Regions from separate parts of the Devosia sp. 63-57 genome, predicted to be linked through region 4. Evidence: predicted binding sites of a transcription regulator. Region 4 holds the regulator's gene; each other region holds the start of a gene.

Region 1 (5,013 bases), 370 kb from region 4:
GTCGGGACGACCGCCGCCGCCCTGCCCGCCCAGCGCCACAGTGGCTGACTTGATCAGCGTGCCGGCGGAATACTTGCCGGTAAGATCGTCGGTGACGCCGATGGCAACGGTGCCCTTCCCGTCCTCGCCCTTGAGCACGATGACGACGACGCCCGAGCCGATGCGCTTCTTTTCCGCATCGACCACCGACTTGATGTCCTTCGCGGCGACGCCCTCGACCACGCGACCGACAAAGGTCACGCCATTGACGGTTTCGGAGGCGCTGCCACCCTCACCGCCACCGCCCAAAGCCAGCTTCTGGCGGGCATCGGAGAGGGCCTTCTCAGCGCTCTTGAGCTGGTTCTGCAGGGCCTCGATCCGGTCGAGCACCTCATGAGTGCCGGAGCGCAGAATGCCCGCAGCGGAGGCGACGATATTGGTGCTGGCATTGCCGCGATGACGCGCAGCATTCCCGGTCAGCGCTTCGATGCGACGCACGCCGCCAGCCACTGAGCTCTCGGCCACGACCGAGACCAGACCGATATCGCCGGTGCGGCGCACATGGGTACCGCCGCAGAGCTCGACCGACCAGCCCAGGCCATTGCCGGTGGGCAGGCCCATGGAAACCACGCGCACTTCGTCGCCATACTTCTCGCCAAAGAGAGCACGAGCGCCCGATTCCTTGGCCTCCTCGACACCCATCAGCCGGGTCTCGACCGGAGTGTTCTGCAGGATAATGGCATTGGCGATGTCTTCGACCTCAGCCATTTCCTGTGGCGACATCGGCTTGGTGTGCACGAAGTCGAAGCGTAGGCGATCGGCGGAGACCATCGAGCCCTTCTGCGCCACGTGGTCACCGAGCACCAGGCGCAGTGCCTCATGCAGCAAGTGGGTGGCCGAATGGTTGGCGCGGATGGCCGAACGGCGGTCGTGATCGACGATCAGTTCGACCGGCTGGCCGACCTTGAGGCTGCCTTCCTTGACCGTAACGCGATGGGCGAAGACACCCTGGTGCTTGTTGGTATCGGTGACCTCGGCGATGACACCTTCGGCCTTGATCATGCCGCTATCGCCGACCTGGCCGCCACTTTCGCCGTAGAACGGGGTCTGGTTGACGACAACGACGCCATCCTGGCCGGCCGCGATGGCGTCGACTTCTTTGCCATCGACCAGGAGGGCCTTGATCTCGCCCTCGGCGGTCTCGGTCTCGTAGCCGAGAAATTCGGTGGGGCCGAGCTTGTCGGCCAGGCCGAACCAGACGGTGTCGGTGCCAGCTTCGCCCGAACCGGCCCAGTTCTTGCGCGCCTCGGCCTTTTGCTGCGCCATGGCGGCATCGAAACCGGCCTGGTCAACAGCAATATTGCGGGTGCGCAGCGCGTCCTGGGTCAGATCGAGGGGGAAGCCATAGGTGTCGTAGAGCTTGAAGGCGGTGGCGCCATCGAGCGTATCACCTTCGCCCAGGGCGGCGGTTTCGGCTTCGAGAATCTGGAGGCCCCGGCCCAGCGTCTTGAGGAAGCGGCCTTCCTCGAGGCGCACGGTTTCGGCGATCATGGCCTCGCCGCGCGACAGTTCGGGATAGGCCTGGCCCATCTCGCGCACCAGGGTCGGCACCAGCTTGTAGATGACCGGCTCGGAGGTGCCGAGAAGCGTGGCATGACGCATGGCGCGGCGCATGATGCGGCGCAGCACATAACCACGGCCTTCATTGGAGGGCAGCACGCCTTCGGCGATGAGGAAGCTCATCGAGCGCAGATGGTCGGCAATGACACGCAGGCTGCGATTGCCCGGGCCGTTGACATCGGCATTGGTGGCATTGGCAGCGGCCGAGATCAGCGCCTTGAACAGGTCGATATCGTAATTGTCGTGCACGCCCTGCATGACTGCGGCAATGCGCTCGAGGCCCATGCCGGTGTCGATGGAGGGGCGCGGCAGGCCGGTGCGCGAGCCATCGGCATGCTGCTCGAACTGCATGAAAACCAGGTTCCAGATTTCGATCCAGCGATCGCCATCCTCATCGGGCGAACCCGGAGGGCCACCCCAAATCTTGTCGCCATGGTCGTAGAAGATTTCCGAGCACGGACCGCAGGGGCCGGTATCGCCCATCTGCCAGAAATTGGACTTTGCGCCCAGGCGCACGATGCGGTCTTCCGAGAGACCGGCGATCTTCTTCCACAGCGCCATGGCCTCGTCATCGTCCTGATAGACGGTGACCATGAGCTTGTCCTTGGGCAGGCCCCAATCCTTGGTCAGCAGGTTCCAGGCCAGTTCGATGGCGCGGTCCTTGAAATAATCGCCGAAGGAGAAATTGCCCAGCATCTCGAAGAAGGTGTGGTGACGGGCGGTGAAACCGACATTGTCGAGATCGTTGTGCTTGCCACCGGCACGCACGCATTTCTGCGCCGTCGTCGCAGTCGAATAGGGCCGCTTTTCCATCCCGGTAAAGACGTTCTTGAACTGCACCATGCCGGCATTGGTGAACATCAGCGTCGGATCGTTGCGCGGCACCAGCGGGCTCGACGCGACGGCCTCGTGGCCATTGCGGGCGAAATATCCGGTAAAGCTCGAACGGAGATCGTTTACGCTGGTCATGCACAGGCTTTCATGGCGAGCGGACGCGGACGCGTCCTCTTGGAAAAACGGGGCTTTTTATCGTGAGGCGATGAGCCGTGTCCAGCGCCGCAGCGGCAAGATCGGGAAGTTTCGTCTTTGCCGTCTATTCCGTCTCGCCAGCCGGCGCAGCTTCGCAAACATATTGGGCGGCACACTTGGCCGCTTTGGGCGGATACCTGCTCTTGGGTCAAGCCCGAGGGCAAAGCGGAGAGCAAAGACGCGCCAAGCCCGAAGACAGAGCGGAGCGTCGGGGAATATTCGGCCAATAGAACAAAAAACCCCCGCCGAAGCGGGGGCCAATGCATGGGATCGGGAGGTGATCAGTCGTCGCTGGCCGGATCGTCTTCGCCGCCGGCGACGAGAAGCACTTCGCCCAAGAGGCCGGAGCTTTCGCGCACACCCTGCTCAATGGTGTTGGCAATCTCGGGATTGTCCTTGAGGAACTGGCGGGCATTTTCACGGCCCTGCCCCAGGCGCTGGCTGTCCCAGGAGAACCAGGCACCGGACTTGTCGACGATACCGGACTTGACGCCGAGATCGAGCAATTCGCCGGTCTTGGAAATGCCTTCGCCATACATGATGTCGAATTCGACCTGGCGGAAGGGCGGAGCCAGCTTGTTCTTGACCACTTTCACGCGGGTCTGGTTGCCCACGATCTCTTCGCGATCCTTGAGCGCACCAATGCGACGGATGTCGAGACGCACGGAGGCGTAGAACTTGAGCGCGTTACCACCGGTGGTGGTTTCGGGCGAGCCATACATGACGCCGATCTTCATGCGGATCTGGTTGATGAAGATGACGAGGCACTTCGACTTGGAGATCGAGGAGGTCAGCTTGCGCATGGCCTGGCTCATCAGGCGGGCCTGAAGACCGGGCAGCGCATCGCCCATTTCGCCTTCGAGTTCGGCGCGGGGCGTCAGAGCCGCCACGGAGTCGACCACCAGAACGTCGATGGCGCCGGACCGCACCAGCGTATCGGTGATTTCGAGCGCCTGCTCACCGGCATCGGGCTGGGAGATCAGCAGATCATCGACATTGACGCCCAGCTTGCGGGCATAGACCGGATCAAGCGCATGCTCGGCATCGACAAAGGCGCAGATGCCGCCCTTGCGCTGCGCTTCGGCGATGACATGCAGCGCCAGCGTGGTCTTGCCCGACGATTCAGGCCCAAAAATCTCGACGATACGCCCCTTGGGCAGGCCGCCAATGCCGAGCGCGATATCGAGACCCAGCGAGCCTGTCGAAATCGACTCCACCTCAATAGCGGAGTTTTCGCCCAGGCGCATGATCGAGCCCTTGCCGAAATTCCGCTCGATCTGGCTCAGCGCGGCCGCAAGAGCCTTGTCCTTGTCCATCGATCCACCCTCAACGACGCGAAGCGGCGAAGCTGCCATGATGCTGTCTCCTTATTTCACGCTCTCGAAGGTCACGCAACGAGAGGACCAAAGCTCAATTCGTGCTTTGTTTGTTCTCATTTTGTTTCAGCCAAGTCAAGGCACAAAATGAGAACACAGAGAAAACCGGCAGGCTCGCCAGGAGGTGCAGGGATAGCCCGATTCTGTCGGGGGCGGCAGTGGCGGCGCAAAAGTATGATTTTTATCTGGACAGGCGGGCATGGGATGCGTTTTATGCGGCCACACGCCGTGAACAATGGCCCAGCAAGCCAAGGACCGCCCCCATGCATCTGATCCAATTTGTCGACGACAAGGGAAACCGCGCCGTCGGCGTCACCCGCAATGGCCAGACCCAGACCGTCACCGGCGTTGCCAGCGTCTATGAACTGGCACAGGCCGCGCTCAATGCCGGCAGCGGCCTTGCTGCCGTGGTCGACGCCAAGGGTCTCGGCGCCGTGATCGACAAGGCTGCCTTGCTGGCCGAGGGAAGGCTGCTGTCGCCGATCGACCACCCCGACGCCACCCATCTGCATGTGACCGGCACCGGCCTCACCCATCTCGGTTCCGCCGCGACGCGCGACGCCATGCACAAGGCCAATGGCACTAAGCCCGCCGACGAGCTGACCGACAGCATGAAGATGTTCCGCATGGGGCTGGAAAACGGCAAGCCGGCCGCGGGCGAAACCGGCGTGCAGCCGGAATGGTTCTACAAGGGCAATGGCCATATCGTCGCCAAGCCCGGCGAGGCCATCCCCTCCCCGTCTTTCGCGCTCGACGCCGGCGAAGAGCCGGAGATCGCCGGCATCTATATCATCGACCAGCATGGCCAGCCGCGCCGGCTGGGCTTTGCCCTGGCCAACGAATTTTCCGACCACGTCACCGAGCGGATCAACTATCTGTATCTGGCCCATTCCAAGCTGCGCGCCTGCTCGTTCGGGCCGGAACTGCGCGTCGGCGACCTGCCGGCCCATATCGAGGGCACCTCGCGCATCCTGCGCGATGGCGCGGTTTTGTGGGAAAAGCCGTTCCT
Region 2 (5,013 bases), 190 kb from region 4:
TGAATGGGTTCGTTCAACATGGCCAGCGAGATATCAAGGGCCACGTCGCAGCGCAACGAAGATCGGTGGCGGCGAAGCGTCGTCGCCCAAAAAGAAAAACGCCCGCGTCTCAGAGAGAGGCGAGCGTTCGGATCAGTGAAGAGCAGCCAACAATATTAGAGGGTGTTGGCATGATCGCGGGCGATGCGATTGATATCGGTGCGCGAGATGCCCAGATCGTTCAGCTGACGGTTGTCGAGGGCAGCAAGTTCACGCACGGTCTGCTGATAAGCGGCCCACTTCTTGAAAGTCTTGCGGATGTCCATTGGAAGTCTCCTTTCGTTTACGAGAAGAGATATAGGCCGAGCCGCAGAAACTGAGCAGATGGAGATTGGTCAATCGAGCCATGCATGAAATGCAGGCCATTAAGGATGGCCGTTCAGCTTCGGTTAAGGCTCATGGCAAAGCAATGGCCGCTGGATGGCGATCCAGCGGCCATTGGCTCGTTTGGAAAGTTTAGCGATCAGCGATCGAACAGAGACCGGGTCATTCTGGAGAAGTCCGGGCCCGAAATGCCAAGCATATCGGCGTCTCGCGTCGAGGGAACGTCCATTTCCCGCAACGTCTGCTTGATGTCGACGAGACGCTTGATCCGCCAGACAGCACGTACAAACATGGGTCTATTCCCTGATGGCTATTGCAGCACGATGGCAAGATGAGCCGATTTGGCCAGCGGCGCTATGCCCTATACGTCAAGCACAACATGCGTTCTGCGCATGGCAGTTTTCATCAGAGTGACGCAAATGGCGGTGGTTTGGCCGAGATGAGCGAAAGGTCAGGTTGAATGTCCAGGCTGCGCACAAGTGCAGGCCCCTCGGGTCAAGCCCGAGGGTGACGAAAGGCGTTCGTGAGGGAAGGCCCCGCTATTGCCGAAGCAAGTTCAGGCCTCGGCGGACACCCCTACTCCACCGCGCGGGTCGCAAAGTGCGGGCGGCGATCCATGACTTCCTTGAGATAGGTGCCGGTATGCGAGCGCGGATTAGCGGCGACCTCTTCGGGCGTGCCGATCGCCACGATCTCGCCGCCGCCATCGCCACCTTCGGGCCCCAGATCGATGATCCAGTCGGCGGTCTTGATGACCTCGAGATTGTGCTCGATCACCACCACGGTATTGCCGCCCTCGACCAGCTCATGCAGCACTTCGAGCAGCTTGGCCACGTCGTGGAAATGCAGGCCCGTGGTCGGCTCATCCAGCATGTAGAGCGTGCGCCCGGTAGCCCGTTTGCTGAGCTCCTTGGAGAGTTTGACGCGCTGCGCCTCGCCGCCCGATAGGGTCGTGGCCGGTTGCCCGACCTTGACATAGCCAAGGCCGACGCGCTGCAGCGTGGCGAACTTGTCGCGGATGACCGGCACGGCCGAGAAGAACTCGACGCCTTCGTCGATGGTCATGTCGAGCACGTCGGAGATCGACTTGCCCTTGAACTGGACTTCCAGCGTTTCGCGATTGTAGCGCTTGCCCTTGCAGACGTCGCAGGTGACGTAGACGTCGGGCAGGAAGTGCATCTCGATCTTGAGGACGCCATCGCCCTCGCATTTTTCGCAGCGGCCGCCCTTGACGTTGAAGGAGAAACGGCCCGGCCCATAGCCGCGCGTCTTGGCTTCCGGCAGGCCGGCAAACCACTCGCGTAGCGGGGTGAAGGCGCCGGTATAGGTGGCCGGATTGGAGCGCGGCGTGCGGCCAATCGGCGACTGGTCGATATCGATGACCTTGTCGAGGAATTCGAGGCCGCTGAGCGATTCATGTGGCGCCGGCACGACGCGCGCGCCGTTCAGCCGGCGGGCGATGGCCTGGTACATGGTGTCGATCATCAGCGTCGACTTGCCACCGCCCGAAACGCCGGTAATAGCGACGAACAGGCCGAGCGGCACATCGACCGAGACGTTCTTGAGATTGTTGCCGGTCGCGCCCTTGATGGAGAGCGCCTTGCCCTTCTTGCCTTCGCGCCGTTCGGCCGGCACCGGAATACCCATGCGACCGGAGAGATATTTGCCGGTGAGCGAGTCCGGGTGATTGAGAATATCCTGCGGCGTGCCCTCGGCAACGATATTGCCGCCATTAACGCCGGCGCCGGGGCCGATATCGAGCACATAATCGGCAGTGAGGATCGCATCTTCATCATGCTCGACGACGATGACGGTATTACCGAGGTCGCGCAGGCGCTGCAGCGTTTCGAGCAGACGGGAATTGTCGCGCTGATGCAGGCCGATCGATGGCTCGTCGAGCACATAAAGCACGCCGGTGAGGCCCGAACCGATCTGGCTGGCCAAGCGAATGCGCTGGCTTTCGCCACCCGAGAGCGTGCCGGAATTGCGCGACATGGACAGGTATTCAAGGCCCACGTCGTTGAGGAACTTCAGCCGCTCGCGGATTTCCTTGAGGATGCGCTCGCCGATCTGGCTCTGGGTGGCGTTGAGCTTGGCCGAGAGCTCGTTGAACCACGTACTGGCATTGCGGATCGACATCTCGGTGACCTGGCCGATATGGAGACCATCGATCTTGACTGCGAGCGATTCCGGCTTGAGGCGATAGCCACCGCAGGCCACGCAGGGTTTGGCCGACATGTATTTTTCGATCTCTTCGCGCATGCCGGCGCTTTCGGTTTCCTTGTAGCGGCGCTCAAGGTTGCCGATGACGCCTTCAAAGACCTTTGAGGTCTTGTACTGGCGCAGGCCATCGTCATAGACGAAGTCGATCTTGGTCTTGTCGGTGCCGTAGAGCACGGCGTGCTGCACGTCGAAGGGCAGCTGGTTCCAGGCGGTGCCGGTCGAAGCGCCGTAATACTTCACCACAGCCGAGAGGGTCTGCTGGTAGTATGGAGCGCTGGTCTTGGACCAAGGCAGGATGGCGCCGTCACGCAGCGAGAGCGTCGGATCGGGCACGATCTGGTCGGGATCGATCTTCTGCTCTGTGCCCAGGCCATCGCAGATCGGGCAGGCACCGAAAGGATTGTTGAACGAGAACAGGCGCGGTTCGATTTCAGCAATGGTGAAGCCGGAGACCGGACAGGCGAACTTTTCCGAGAAGGTGATCTGGCGCGGCGTGCCATCCTCGTTCTGTTCATCGGCAAATTCGACCAGGGCGATACCCTCGGCAAGCTTCAGCGCGGTTTCGAAGCTTTCGGCGAGGCGACCGGAAATGTCGGGAGACACGACGAGGCGGTCGACCACCACCTCAATGTCATGCTTGTACTTCTTGTCGAGCGCCGGAGCGTCTTCGATCTCGTGATATTCGCCATCGATCTTGACGCGCTGGAAGCCCTTGCGCATCAGGTCGGCCAGCTCCTTCTTGAACTCGCCCTTGCGGCCGCGCGCGATGGGGGCCAGCAGATAGAGCCGTGTGCCCTCCGGCAGCCCCAGGGTGCGATCCACCATTTGCGACACGGTCTGGCTTTCGATCGGCAGGCCGGTGGCCGGCGAATAGGGAATGCCGACGCGCGCATAAAGCAGGCGCAGATAGTCGTAGATCTCGGTGACAGTACCGACGGTCGAGCGCGGATTGCGGCTGGTCGTCTTCTGTTCGATGGAAATGGCGGGCGAGAGGCCTTCGATGTGCTCGACATCAGGCTTCTGCATCATTTCGAGGAACTGACGCGCATAGGCAGAGAGCGACTCCACATAGCGGCGCTGACCCTCGGCATAGATGGTGTCGAAGGCGAGCGAAGACTTGCCCGAGCCGGAAAGCCCCGTCATCACGATCAGGCTGTCGCGCGGCAATCTGACGTCGATGCCTTTGAGATTGTGCTCACGGGCACCGCGCACGACGATTTCGCGGTTGAGGCTCGGCTTTTCGGTCATATTTGGTCCAATTGCTCGCGCCGCGGGACAGACGGCTGGCGAAGTCACACAGATATGCTCCCCACCCCCATGCTGCAAGTCAACTCACCGCTGGAGACAGGTTCAGGAACATAACCAGAACGATAAGGATTCGGTCAAGCCGGGATAAGCAAGGCTACCGACAGGATGTGTCAGCAGCCTCAGCGCTGGCGCAAAGTCCACCAGAACAGGACGGCGATCTTGCGCCAGTCGGCATCGTCGGGCGGCGACATGAAGGCCCTGCCCTCCGCTTTCCAGCGGGCCAGTTGCCGCTCGGTAATAACGATGCCGGCAAAGGCAGGCCGCAATTTGGGCGATAGCGCCGCAATGGCGATCCGGGCCTTCTGCAGATGCTCTTCGGCCAGTTCGGCAATCTGGCTCAGGGCGGCATGCAGGCCCTCGCTCTCCAGGCCGGAGAATACTTCGCCTTCCTGCACGCCATTGGCGGCGAGAATGGACCAGGGCAGCATGATGCGCCCCTGGGCCGCGACATAACCGAAGGCGCGCAGATGACCGACCATGGCCTGTGCCACGCCGAGATGGCCGGCCGCATCGCCGGGCTCCACCGGCTCGCCGCCATTGAGGATCATGGCGGTAAGCTGCAACAGGGTGGAGGCGGTTTCGCCGGCATAGCCCTCGAAACTCTCGAGGTCGGGCATGGGGTCGTCATAAAGATCGAACCGACGCGCGCCGATCAGGCGTTGCAGCGTGCCTGCCGGCAGCCCGTAGCGCGCCATGGTGTCGAGCAGCGCATCGGCCAGCGGGTTCTGCCTGACCTCGCCATGGCCCTGCCCGCTCAAGGCATCGTTCCACCATTGCAGCCGGATTTCGCCGGGCTGGGGACCGGACACGCGCTCGCGAATGGCGGCGACATCGGCGGCGAAGGCGAGGATGGCGGCGACATGCGGACGCGCCTCGGCCGGCAGCACCAGCGCCGCAAGATAGCGGTCGTGGTCGGACTGACGCAGGGCCTCCAGCGCGAAATCGTGGCTGGTGGGCATCAGCGTGCCTTTTCGACCGCGATCAAAGCGGCGGCCACTGCCCGGTCTTCGGCCAGCAGCACATTATAGGTGCGGATGGCGCCACCGGTCTGGGTGGCTTCAACAATAATGCCGCGCTCGCGCAAAGCAGCGCGAATGGTGGGGTCGATGGCGACGATGT
Region 3 (5,013 bases), on a different contig from region 4:
CGGCAGCATGAAGGGCAGGATTGTCGGCTATGCGCAGATCGTTGCGCAGCCAGACGAGTGTGGGAGATGCGGTCACGTTCGGCTCCGGATGTCCGAGGAGATACGCCCGAAGCCCGCTTCCGGTTCACCCACGCCGGATGGTTATTCCATCAATTCGGCCAAGGTCTCGAGCGCCGCGCTCCAGGCTTCCATGGAGAAGATGCGCGTCTGTGCATCGGCGTGCGGCAAGCCCCGCTCGGTGAGCGTGATGCTGGTGCTGTCCTGGTCGATGGCCTTGAAGGTGAGGTCAAGCACGAACAGCAGTTCTTCACCCTCTTCCTCGTCACGGTGGACCCAGGAAAGCACAAGGCGCTCATCTTCGAGATAAGTCAGCACTTCGCCGCTGACCTCGTGGTCGGCTTCATCATCCTCTTCGGCAAAGGTGACGAAGCGATATTGTCCACCCTCGAACGCGTCGAACTCAGCCTCATCGGCCTGCCATTGCTCGATCAGTGCCGGATCGGTCCAGGCTGCGAATACGTCGCTGACATTGGCCTCAATGGTCCGCGTCAGGGTGATCTGGCTGTCGCTATCGCCTTCGAGTGCAGAGGTCATGCACGCTTTCCTTCAGGATAGAGTTCTGCGGTTCTCGGCAGGAAGATGGTGAGGATACCCAGCGCCGGCAAGAAGGCACAGATCTGGAACACGGCGATGATGCCGATCCAGTCAGCCAGCGCGCCCATGACCGCGGCGCCGAGTGCGCCGATGCCGAAGGCGAAGCCGAAGATGAAACCGGCGATCATACCCACCTTGCCGGGCACCAGTTCCTGCGCATAAACCACCATGGCCGAGAATGCGGACGAGAGAATGAGGCCAACCATGATGCTCATCACTGCCGTCCAGAACAGGTCCAGATAGGGCAGGGCGAGGGTGAAGGGCAGGGCACCCAGGATCGACACCCAGATCACCGCGAGCCGGCCATAACGGTCGCCGATGGGCCCGCCGAAGAACGTGCCTGCGGCCACTGCGCCCAGGAAGGCGAAAAGATAGAACTGGGCCTCCTGTGCGGACAGCTGGAATTTCTCAATGAGGAAGAAAGCGTAATAGCTCTTCAGCCCCTCGATATAGATGAACTTGCTGAGCAGCAGCGCCCCTATGACCACGAAGGCGACCATCAGCCGCTGGCGGGACAGCGCTGGCTTGGCAATGGCTGCCTTGGGGCGGCTGGCCGCTTGGCGCTGATGCTCGGCGTACCAGCGACCGACATAACTGAGAAGCACCACGCCGAGCGCCGCTACGGCCAGGAAATAGAACACGCTCGACTGGCCCAGCGGCAAGAGGATGAACGCGGCGGCAAGTGGGCCCAGAGCAGTGCCGGCATTGCCACCCACCTGGAATAGCGATTGAGCAAATCCCAGCCGACCGCCCGACGCCATGCGCGCCACGCGCGATGCCTCCGGGTGAAACAATGCCGAGCCTGTGCCGACGATAACGGCGGCGATGAACAACATCCAGAAGCCACTGGCAGCAGCAAGCGCCGCCACGCCGAGCGCCACGATCATCATGGAGATGGCAAGCCAATAGGGTTTGGGCTTGAGATCGCCAGACAGGCCGAACAGTGGTTGCAGCAAACAGGCGGTGATCTGCTGGCCGAGTGTCAGCAGACCAATTTGCAGATAACTCAGCCCGTATGTCTCCTTCAGCATCGGATAAAGCGCCGGGAGAAGGAATTGCAGCAAGTCGTTGAGCAGATGGGCTCCGCTCACTGCAAGAATAATGGTCAGGGCCGTACGCTGCGCTTCGGGCGCAGGTGGGGAAGAAACGTTGGTCATGGAAATGCTTCAGGACAGTTTGCACTGTCCTACCCCGGCGGCAGGGGAAGAGCAATCATTGTTGCACAAGAACTAGGCAGCCGCTTGTTGGCCCACGGCTTGCCGATGGGAGCGCCTCAGCTTTCCCGCATGCTTCCGGTCTTTTGGCGGCGCACATGCCAGGCGAAAGCTTCCTCGATGAGGTGCGGGGTATGTCCGCCTCGCGCCACGGCCCGCTCGAAATAGTCGCGCAACTGAGGACGGTAATCTGGATGGGCGCAGTTCTCGATGATCAGCGCGGCGCGTTCGCGTGGCGCCAACTCGCGCAGGTCGGCGAGCCCGCATTCCGTGACCAGAATATCGACATCGTGTTCGGTGTGATCGACGTGGCTGACCATAGGCACAACTGACGAAATGGCGCCACTTTTCGCCAGTGACTTGGTGACGAAGATCGAGAGATAGGCATTGCGCGCGAAATCGCCGGAGCCGCCGATGCCGTTCATCATCATGGTGCCGTCCACATGCGTCGAGTTGACATTGCCATATATGTCGAATTCCAGCGCAGTATTGATGCCAATAATGCCCAGCCGCCGGATGATCTCGGGATGGTTCGAGATTTCCTGCGGTCGCAGGATCAGCTTGTCCTTATAGGCCTCGAAATTGCCGAACACCCGTTCGGCGTAGGGCGCACTCAGGGTGATCGACGACGCCGATGCAAAGCTGAGCTTGCCGGCGTCGAACAGGTCAAATGTCGAATCCTGCAGTACCTCGCTGTAGAGACGCAAATGGTGGAAGGGGCCGTCTGCGAGACCCTGCAGCACCGAGTTAGCGATCGAGCCAATGCCGGCCTGTAGTGGCTGCAGCGTCAGGTCGAGCCGGCCGCTCGCGACTTCGCTCTCGAAAAAGGCGATGAGATGACGCGCGATAGCGCCGGTCTCGACATCGGAAGGCAGCACAGAGGATGCGCTGTCGGTTTCGTTGGTGATGACAATCGCAGCGATCTTCTCGGGTGGGATCGGCACATAGGGCGTACCCACGCGGCTGTCGCAGGCCATCAGGGGGATAGGCGCACGGGTCGGGCGCTTGGAGGGGATATAAATATCGTGCAAACCATCCAGTCCCATTGGCTGCGACAGGTTGATTTCGACGATGACCTTCTTGGCCAGGATGGCAAAGCTCGCCGAATTACCGATCGAGGTGGTCGGCACCAGTCCCCCGTCTTCATTGATGGCGGCCGCTTCGACGATGGCATAGTCTATGGGCCCGAGCTGGTTGGAGCGCAGATGCTCCACTGTTTCGCTCAGGTGTTGGTCGATGAACATCACCTCGCCGCGATTGATGGCTTTGCGCAGCGTCGGGTCGGCCTGGAACGGCATGCGCCGGGCGAGCACTTTCGCCTCGGTGAGCATGCGGTCGATATCGTGACCGAGGGAGGCGCCGGTAATCAGGGTGATCTTGAACGGATCGGCCTTGGCCCGGTCTGCCATCGCGACGGGAACGGCCTTGGCATCGCCGGCCTTGGTGAAGCCGCTCATGCCAATCACCATGCCATCCTTGATCAGTGCCGCCGCTTCATCGGCGGAGACGATGCGATCGAGAAGCGCTTTGTTGCGGATGCGGGCGGAGAGGTCGGCAGGGGTCATCGCAAACTCTGAATTAAAACGTCACGACTCCTCCTTGCCACGACTGTGTGGCAGCGCCTTGATCCCGGTCAAGCTCAACATTGTTGACACAGAAGTCGTGAGAACATAAAGTGAACAAAATGCATAGGCACGGTTTTCTGGGAACGGGGAAGGGCGCGCCATGTCGTGTCCGGGCCTGTTGAGAACCGCAGAATTGGACAGACTGACTTGCCTCGGAAAAGCTATGGTGCGGTCGAAGGGCAGGGCCGTGCACTGACGGCTATAGTCCTGCCCAATGGATCGAAAGCGTCCCGCGACAGGGCAGACCGGGACTGAATTGGAAGGAAGTGCGCCATGGCTGGCAGCGTGAACAAGGTCATTCTGGTGGGCAATCTGGGCAATGACCCGGAAGTCCGGAACCTGCCCAATGGCGGCAAAGTGGTTAATCTCAGTATCGCCACATCTGAAAGCTGGAAGGACCGCAATACCGGCGAGCGCCGCGAAAAGACCGAGTGGCACCGCGTGGTGATCTTCTCCGAAGGCTTGGTCCGTGTGGCCGAAAGCTACCTGCGCAAGGGCAGCAAGGTCTATATCGAGGGCCAGTTGCAGACCCGCAAATGGCAGGACCAGTCCGGCCAGGACAAGTACTCCACCGAAGTGGTGCTGCAGGGCTTCAACTCCAACCTGACGCTGCTCGATGGCCGCGGTGATGGCGCTGGAGCCGGCGAGGGCGGCGGTGGCTACCGCAGCAATGACGATGGCGGCTTCCGTGGCGTCAGCGATCGTGGCGGCAACGGTGGTGGCGGCGGCGGGCGTCGTCCGTCCTCCAACGCTCCAGCCTTCGAGCCCGGCGGCATGGATGACGACATTCCGTTCTAAGCGAACACAACAAAAAGGGCGGCCTCGGAGCCGCCCTTGTCATTCCATGGCTTTGCCCAAGGCTCGCCGATATCAGCGGCTGAACGGCACTTCGGCGCGCAGGCTGTCGCCGGATTCAACATAGACGACGTCGAAGGACACCTTGATGGCGTCGGCGCTGAGATGGATCTGCGCCGAAATATTGAGGTCCTTGCCGGCCTCGTCCTTGTTGCGTTCGCGCAGGTTGAAGGTCAGGCCGCCGCCCCGCTTCTGACCGACCGCGATACCGCTGAACGAGGCGTTCGAGGTCATTGCGGCTTCGAACCGCTTGTTGGCATCCACATAGGCCAGCGTACCGGCCACCGACAGATTGCTGCCGGCCAAAGTGCAGCGGCCATTATAGTTGACCTTGTCCTGGTTGCCCTGGCTCAGCGTCAACCGGCAGACCACGGTCTCCTGGTTGGCGCCGACCAGTACGCCACGGCCGCGCCACTCACCGATATAGGACTTGAGAAGCGCCACGTCGGCCGGCGCGGCGATAGCCGGACCAGCAGCGCCTGCCGTCGCCACCACCGCAGCCAGGGCGGCGGCTCGGGTCAGGTGTCCAAGTTTCGTCATGCTACAAAACCCTCCAGGATTCAAAAACCGGCCCCCCGGCAAAATCTCAGACCTTCTAGATAACAATAAATCGCGGATTCGGCGCGACGTTTTCATGCGGCGCCGAACTGGTGGAAACAAGCGCC
Region 4 (5,013 bases):
TTGAAACCCTCCGACATCCTGACCAAGGAAAACTTCCTCAACGCCATCGTGGTCAATTCGGCCATTGGCGGCTCGACCAATGCGCCGATCCATATCAATGCCATTGCCAAGCATATCGGGGTCGATCTCAATATCGACGAATGGCAGCAGCATGGCCACAAGGTGCCGCTGCTGGTGAATCTGCAGCCGGCGGGCGAATATCTGGGCGAGGACTATTACCATGCCGGCGGCGTACCGGCGGTGGTCAACGAGCTGATGACTCAGGGGCTGATCCACGAGAACGCACCGACCGTCAACGGCAAGTCCATTGGCGAGAATTGCCGCAATACCGTGATCGAGGACGACAAGGTCATCCGGCATTTCGACAATCCGCTCAAGGCCGAGGCCGGGTTCCTGGTACTGCGCGGCAATCTGTTCGACAATGCCATCATGAAGACCAGCGTGATCTCGCCGGAATTCCGTGAACGCTATCTCTCGGACCCGGCCCATCCGGGCATGTTCGAGGGCAAGGCCGTAGTGTTCGATGGGCCGGAGGATTACCACCATCGGATCGACGATCCGTCGCTCGAGATCGACGAGCATACGCTGCTGTTCATGCGCGGCGCAGGCCCGATCGGCTATCCGGGCGCGGCGGAAGTGGTGAACATGCGGCCGCCCGATTACCTGATCAAGAAGGGGATTTCGTCGCTGGCCTGTATCGGCGACGGACGCCAGTCGGGCACGTCGGGCTCGCCCTCCATCCTCAATGCCTCGCCGGAAGCGGCGGCGGGCGGCAATCTTGCCATTCTCCGCACCGGTGACCGGGTGCGCATCGACCTCAACAAGGGCGAGGCCGATATCCTGATCTCTGCCGAGGAGATCGCGACCCGTCGCGCGGCGCTGGAGTCGGATGGCGGCTACAAGTTCCCCAAGCACCAGACGCCGTGGCAGGAAATCCAGCGCGGCCTGGTCGGCCAGCTTGGCGACGGCGCCATCCTGCGCGGCGCCGACAAGTATCAGCGCATCGCCCAGAACGAAGGCCTGCCGCGCGACAATCACTGATCGCTGCAATATGAATTGAGAAAGGCCCGCCAGCTTGGCGGGCCTTTTTATTGGGCACTTCACGTTCGGGTTGATGCGGCTTTATTGCGGGCTCTCATTTGAGAGGAGAGCATGTGCGTTTGAGCGTGCTGCGCACCCCCACCCGGCCTCCCCCTGAAGGAGGGGGAGGAGCTGCATCGCGTTTGGGTTAGATTTTGTAATTAGGCGGGCTCACGGCTGAGATGTTCGTGCACGATATGCCAGCCGTTAGCCTTGCGCCGGAGGACAGTAGTGCCGCGTCCGCCGCCTTCGGTGGGGACGCCATCGATCTCTGCCCGCCAGCGGAACTTGTAGATGCAGGCGGCCGCATCATCGCCAGAAGCCAGCCAGGTCAGATCTTCGAGCCAATAGGTTTCATTGCGCAATCGGTCCCAAGTCGACACGAAGGCGGCGCGAATAGCGGCGATGCCATGATGGGAGCCGGAGCTGAACCAGAACACAGCGTCGGGATCGATCAGCTCCAGCATCAGGTCGAAGTCGTGGGCATTTATGCGCTCGGCATAAGCATCCATGACCGCTTGGGCGGTCGCGAAAGCCAAGTCAGTACTTTCTCAGCAGGCCCACCAGGCGCCCCTGGACCTTGACGCGGTCGGGCGGGAAGATGCGGGTTTCGTAGGCGGGGTTGGCGGCTTCCAGAGCCACCGTATTGCCCTTGCGGCGCAGGCGCTTGAGGGTGGCTTCCTCGTCATCGACCAGGGCGACGATGATCTCGCCGGTGGAAGCGACGTCCTGCTTCTTGATGAGCACGGTATCGCCATCGAAAATGCCGGCATCGATCATGGAATCGCCACGCACTTCGAGTGCATAATGTTCGCCGGGCCCGAGCATTTCGGGGGGCACGGCAATGGTGTGGGAATGGGACTGGATCGCCTCGATCGGGGTGCCCGCAGCAATGCGGCCCATCACCGGGATGGAGACGGGGCGGGCATAATCGTCGGCCATGCCGGCGCTGACACGGGCCGGAGGGGTGGCAACCTTGCCCAGATTGCCCTCGATGACGGACGGCTCGAAGCGCGCCTTGCGGCCGCCAAGCGAAGGGTTCATCGAATCGGGGAGTTTTACGACTTCCAGCGCGCGTGCCCGGTTGGGCAGGCGGCGGATGAAACCGCGCTCCTCAAGCGCGGTGATCAGGCGATGGATACCGGATTTGGAGGCGAGGTCGAGCGCATCCTTCATCTCGTCGAATGAAGGCGGAATGCCGCTTTCCTTCATCCTTTCATGGATGAACATCAGCAATTCGTGTTGTTTGCGCGTCAGCATTGGCCCCACACCCAGAATCGGAACATAGACGGAACGACTATAGGTGTTCCATTTATGTTCTGCAATAGTGCCGACATTACTTGCACGTCGCTGCGGCCGGGGTTATGCGAACGGCCGATCTGACAGGTTTGGAGTGGCCAAGTGAGCCGGAAGGAATTCGACGCGTCGCGCATGCGGCGGATCAAGCGGGCTGCGGCGCGCTACGGGCTGACAGTGCTGACCTCGGAAAAGATGAAGGTGCTTGGCCACCCGGGCGGCCACGCCATTCGCCATGACGAGAGTTTCAAAATAGTCTTCGGAGATAGTCCCAAGCCGTTTTCGGCAACGCTCGACGAGGTGGAAGCCTATGTCGATGCCCTGGAAGCTGGCGAAGAGTAAGCGGACCTGACCTGTTCGGCAAGCCGAACTCTGCGCTGGATCGGTGCAATCCGTTATTTAAACGGTAACAGGAATCGCCGCACAGTGTGGGTGTAGGCTCACTGTGGAGGCGCGTTATTGTGTTTACCCTGATCAACGCTGACGCCGACGAAGACGACGCCGAAATCACCGATCCCCAGGAAATCGCGGAGCTTTTTGCTGCCATTGCGGCCGTGGCCATCGAGGCCATCGGACCGGGGCAGGCCCGCGAGCTCTTTGAGGCCGTGGTTGAGCAGGAGGGCCGCGATCCCAATTAGCGCAAGTCTTTCCTCCTCTATGCTGGCGCCATAGCAGCGCTCGCGCTGGTCCGATAAGGCCAGCCTGCCCAAGACTTGACGGGACGCGCGACCTCATCGCAGGAGTGCGTTCCGCATATGAACAACGGGCCTTGGGCATGGAGAGGGTAACCACTGGCAGCGGGCAGGCGCCGCGCATCGTGCCGCTCGGCGATAGTGCCGTTTTGGTGCGGTTCGGGTCCGATCTGGACGAGGCCGCAAATCGCAATGCGCTGGCTTTGGCGGCAGAACTTCTGCGGCTACCTATCACGGGCGTGCTGGAGATTGTGCCGAGCCTCGTCTCGGTGCTGGTGCGCTACGATCCACAAGCGATCGATGGCTGGCGGTTGGCTGGCGAGATCGGCTTGCGGCTCACCCATCGGCCTTGTGATCTCGACACCAAGACGCATCGGATCGGCGTGCTGTTCGATGGGCCGGACCTTGCCGAGGTCGCCGAGGCCTTGGGCTTGTCGGTTGCCGATTTCATCAACAGACATAATGAACAGGCGCTGCGGGTGCTGACCACCGGGTTTGCGCCGGGTTTCGTCTATTGCGGCTTTCATGCGCCCGAGCTGGTCGTGCCAAGGCGCACGGCCGTGCGGCCCAAGGTGGCGGTGGGGTCGGTGCTGTTTGCTGCGGGGCAGACGGCGATCGCCGCTACGGAAATTCCGACCGGCTGGCATGTGATCGGGCATACCGGTTTCAGAAATTTCGAACCCGAGCGCGATCCGCCGACGCGGCTGCGGGCCGGGGACATGGTGGTGTTCGAGGCCGCGCCATGAGGAGCGTGCTTCGGATATTGCGGGCCGGGCCGCTGACCACAATTCAGGACAATGGCCGCTTCGGCATGTTGGCGCATGGGGTGAGCGCTTCGGGACCAATGGATCGGGAAGCATTTTGGCGCGCGGGCCTGCGGGCCGGGGCCAGCGGAGATGGCGGGCTGGAATTCACCCGAGCCGGACTGGATATCGAGGTGGCCGAGGGCCAGGCAGTGCTGGGCTGGGATGGCGGTGCGTTTGGCGTGGCCGTGAATGGCGTGGCGCAGGACTGGCCGGGCGGCGCCTGGCTCGGAGCGGGCGACCGCGTGTCGATTACGCCGGGGGCGGCGGGGAATTACGGCTATCTGCGGTTCGGCGCGATGCTGGATTTGCCAATGGTGCTGGGCAGCCAGTCGACCAGCACGCGAGCACGGCTGGGCGGGCTTGAGGGCAGGGCGCTGGTGGCGGGGGACGTGCTCGGCCTGATTGGCGAGGGCAGGGCGCCGGTTCTGCCCGCGACGCCCATGGATGAGGATGGCCCGATCCGCTTCATCTGGGGCATTCACGCCGAGCGGTTTTCGTCGGCGGTGCGGAACAGGTTCGTGGGGGCGGGCTTTGTGGTCAGTCCGACGCTCGACCGTATGGGTGTGCGCCTGCTGGACAAGGGTGAGGTGTTCGGCGGCGAAAGCATCCTGTCGCTGATTTCGGATCCGATCCTGCCGGGTGATATCCAGATCCTCGGCGACGGCACGCCTGTGGTGCTGATGGTCGACCATCAGCCGACCGGGGGTTATCCGCGCATCGGCACGATAATCAGCGTCGATCTCGGGCGGTTTGCGCAATTGCGGCCGGGCAGCCCCGTTGCCTTTGTCCCGGTCAGCGTCGATCATGCGCAGCGTCTGTTGCGGGGATGTCGGGGATGACCAGGATCGATCTCAATGCCGATATCGGCGAGGGCATGGGCACCGATGAGGACCTGCTGGAAATCGTGTCCAGCGCCTCCATCGCCTGTGGCGGGCATGCCGGCGATGCGCCGACGATCCGGCGGCTTTTGAAACTGTGCCGGGCGCGCGGGGTGCGGGCCGGCGCGCATCCGGGTTATGCCGATCCCAAGCGGTTCGGGCGCTTCCGGCTGGTGATGCCGCTCGAGCAATTGCTGGGGCAGATTCGCGACCAGATGTTCCTCATTCGCCATATCGCGGACGAGGTCGAGGTGCCGTTGG

The links. The regulator LexA, encoded in region 4, represses DNA repair genes until DNA is damaged. The targets are predictions, from matches to a motif close to TGTTCNNNNTGTGTTCNG.
Region 1: a site for LexA is predicted at 4,056-4,073, ahead of recA (recombinase RecA). Genes of this name have one in related genera too.
Region 2: a site for LexA is predicted at 3,939-3,956, ahead of uvrA (excinuclease ABC subunit UvrA). Genes of this name have one in related genera too.
Region 3: a site for LexA is predicted at 3,533-3,550, ahead of ssb (single-stranded DNA-binding protein). Genes of this name have one in related genera too.

Annotation. Positions count from the first base shown of each region.
Region 1 covers NZ_MKUY01000003.1:488,110-493,122, forward strand. Annotated here, with positions in the region: gene alaS (alanine--tRNA ligase) at 1-2,568, opposite strand, end outside; gene recA (recombinase RecA) at 2,910-3,983, opposite strand; gene araD1 (AraD1 family protein) at 4,268-5,013, shown strand, end outside.
Region 2 covers NZ_MKUY01000003.1:309,152-314,164, forward strand. Annotated here, with positions in the region: gene trmFO (methylenetetrahydrofolate--tRNA-(uracil(54)-C(5))-methyltransferase (FADH(2)-oxidizing) TrmFO) at 1-20, opposite strand, end outside; gene BGO80_RS01530 (DUF1127 domain-containing protein) at 156-305, opposite strand; gene BGO80_RS01535 (hypothetical protein) at 503-655, opposite strand; gene uvrA (excinuclease ABC subunit UvrA) at 940-3,834, opposite strand; gene BGO80_RS01545 (phytoene/squalene synthase family protein) at 4,014-4,853, opposite strand; gene BGO80_RS01550 (Mth938-like domain-containing protein) at 4,853-5,013, opposite strand, start outside.
Region 3 covers NZ_MKUY01000005.1:2,173,735-2,178,747, forward strand. Annotated here, with positions in the region: gene BGO80_RS18695 (cryptochrome/photolyase family protein) at 1-76, opposite strand, end outside; gene BGO80_RS18700 (SRPBCC family protein) at 142-594, opposite strand; gene BGO80_RS18705 (MFS transporter) at 591-1,811, opposite strand; gene scpC (succinyl-CoA:acetate CoA-transferase ScpC) at 1,928-3,433, opposite strand; gene ssb (single-stranded DNA-binding protein) at 3,767-4,291, shown strand; gene BGO80_RS18720 (hypothetical protein) at 4,364-4,888, opposite strand.
Region 4 covers NZ_MKUY01000003.1:120,776-125,788, reverse strand. Annotated here, with positions in the region: gene BGO80_RS00620 (IlvD/Edd family dehydratase) at 1-1,041, shown strand, start outside; gene BGO80_RS00615 (YybH family protein) at 1,242-1,619, opposite strand; gene lexA (transcriptional repressor LexA) at 1,621-2,340, opposite strand; gene BGO80_RS00605 (hypothetical protein) at 2,482-2,718, shown strand; gene BGO80_RS00600 (hypothetical protein) at 2,838-3,014, shown strand; gene BGO80_RS00595 (5-oxoprolinase subunit B family protein) at 3,152-3,814, shown strand; gene BGO80_RS00590 (5-oxoprolinase subunit C family protein) at 3,811-4,713, shown strand; gene BGO80_RS00585 (LamB/YcsF family protein) at 4,710-5,013, shown strand, end outside.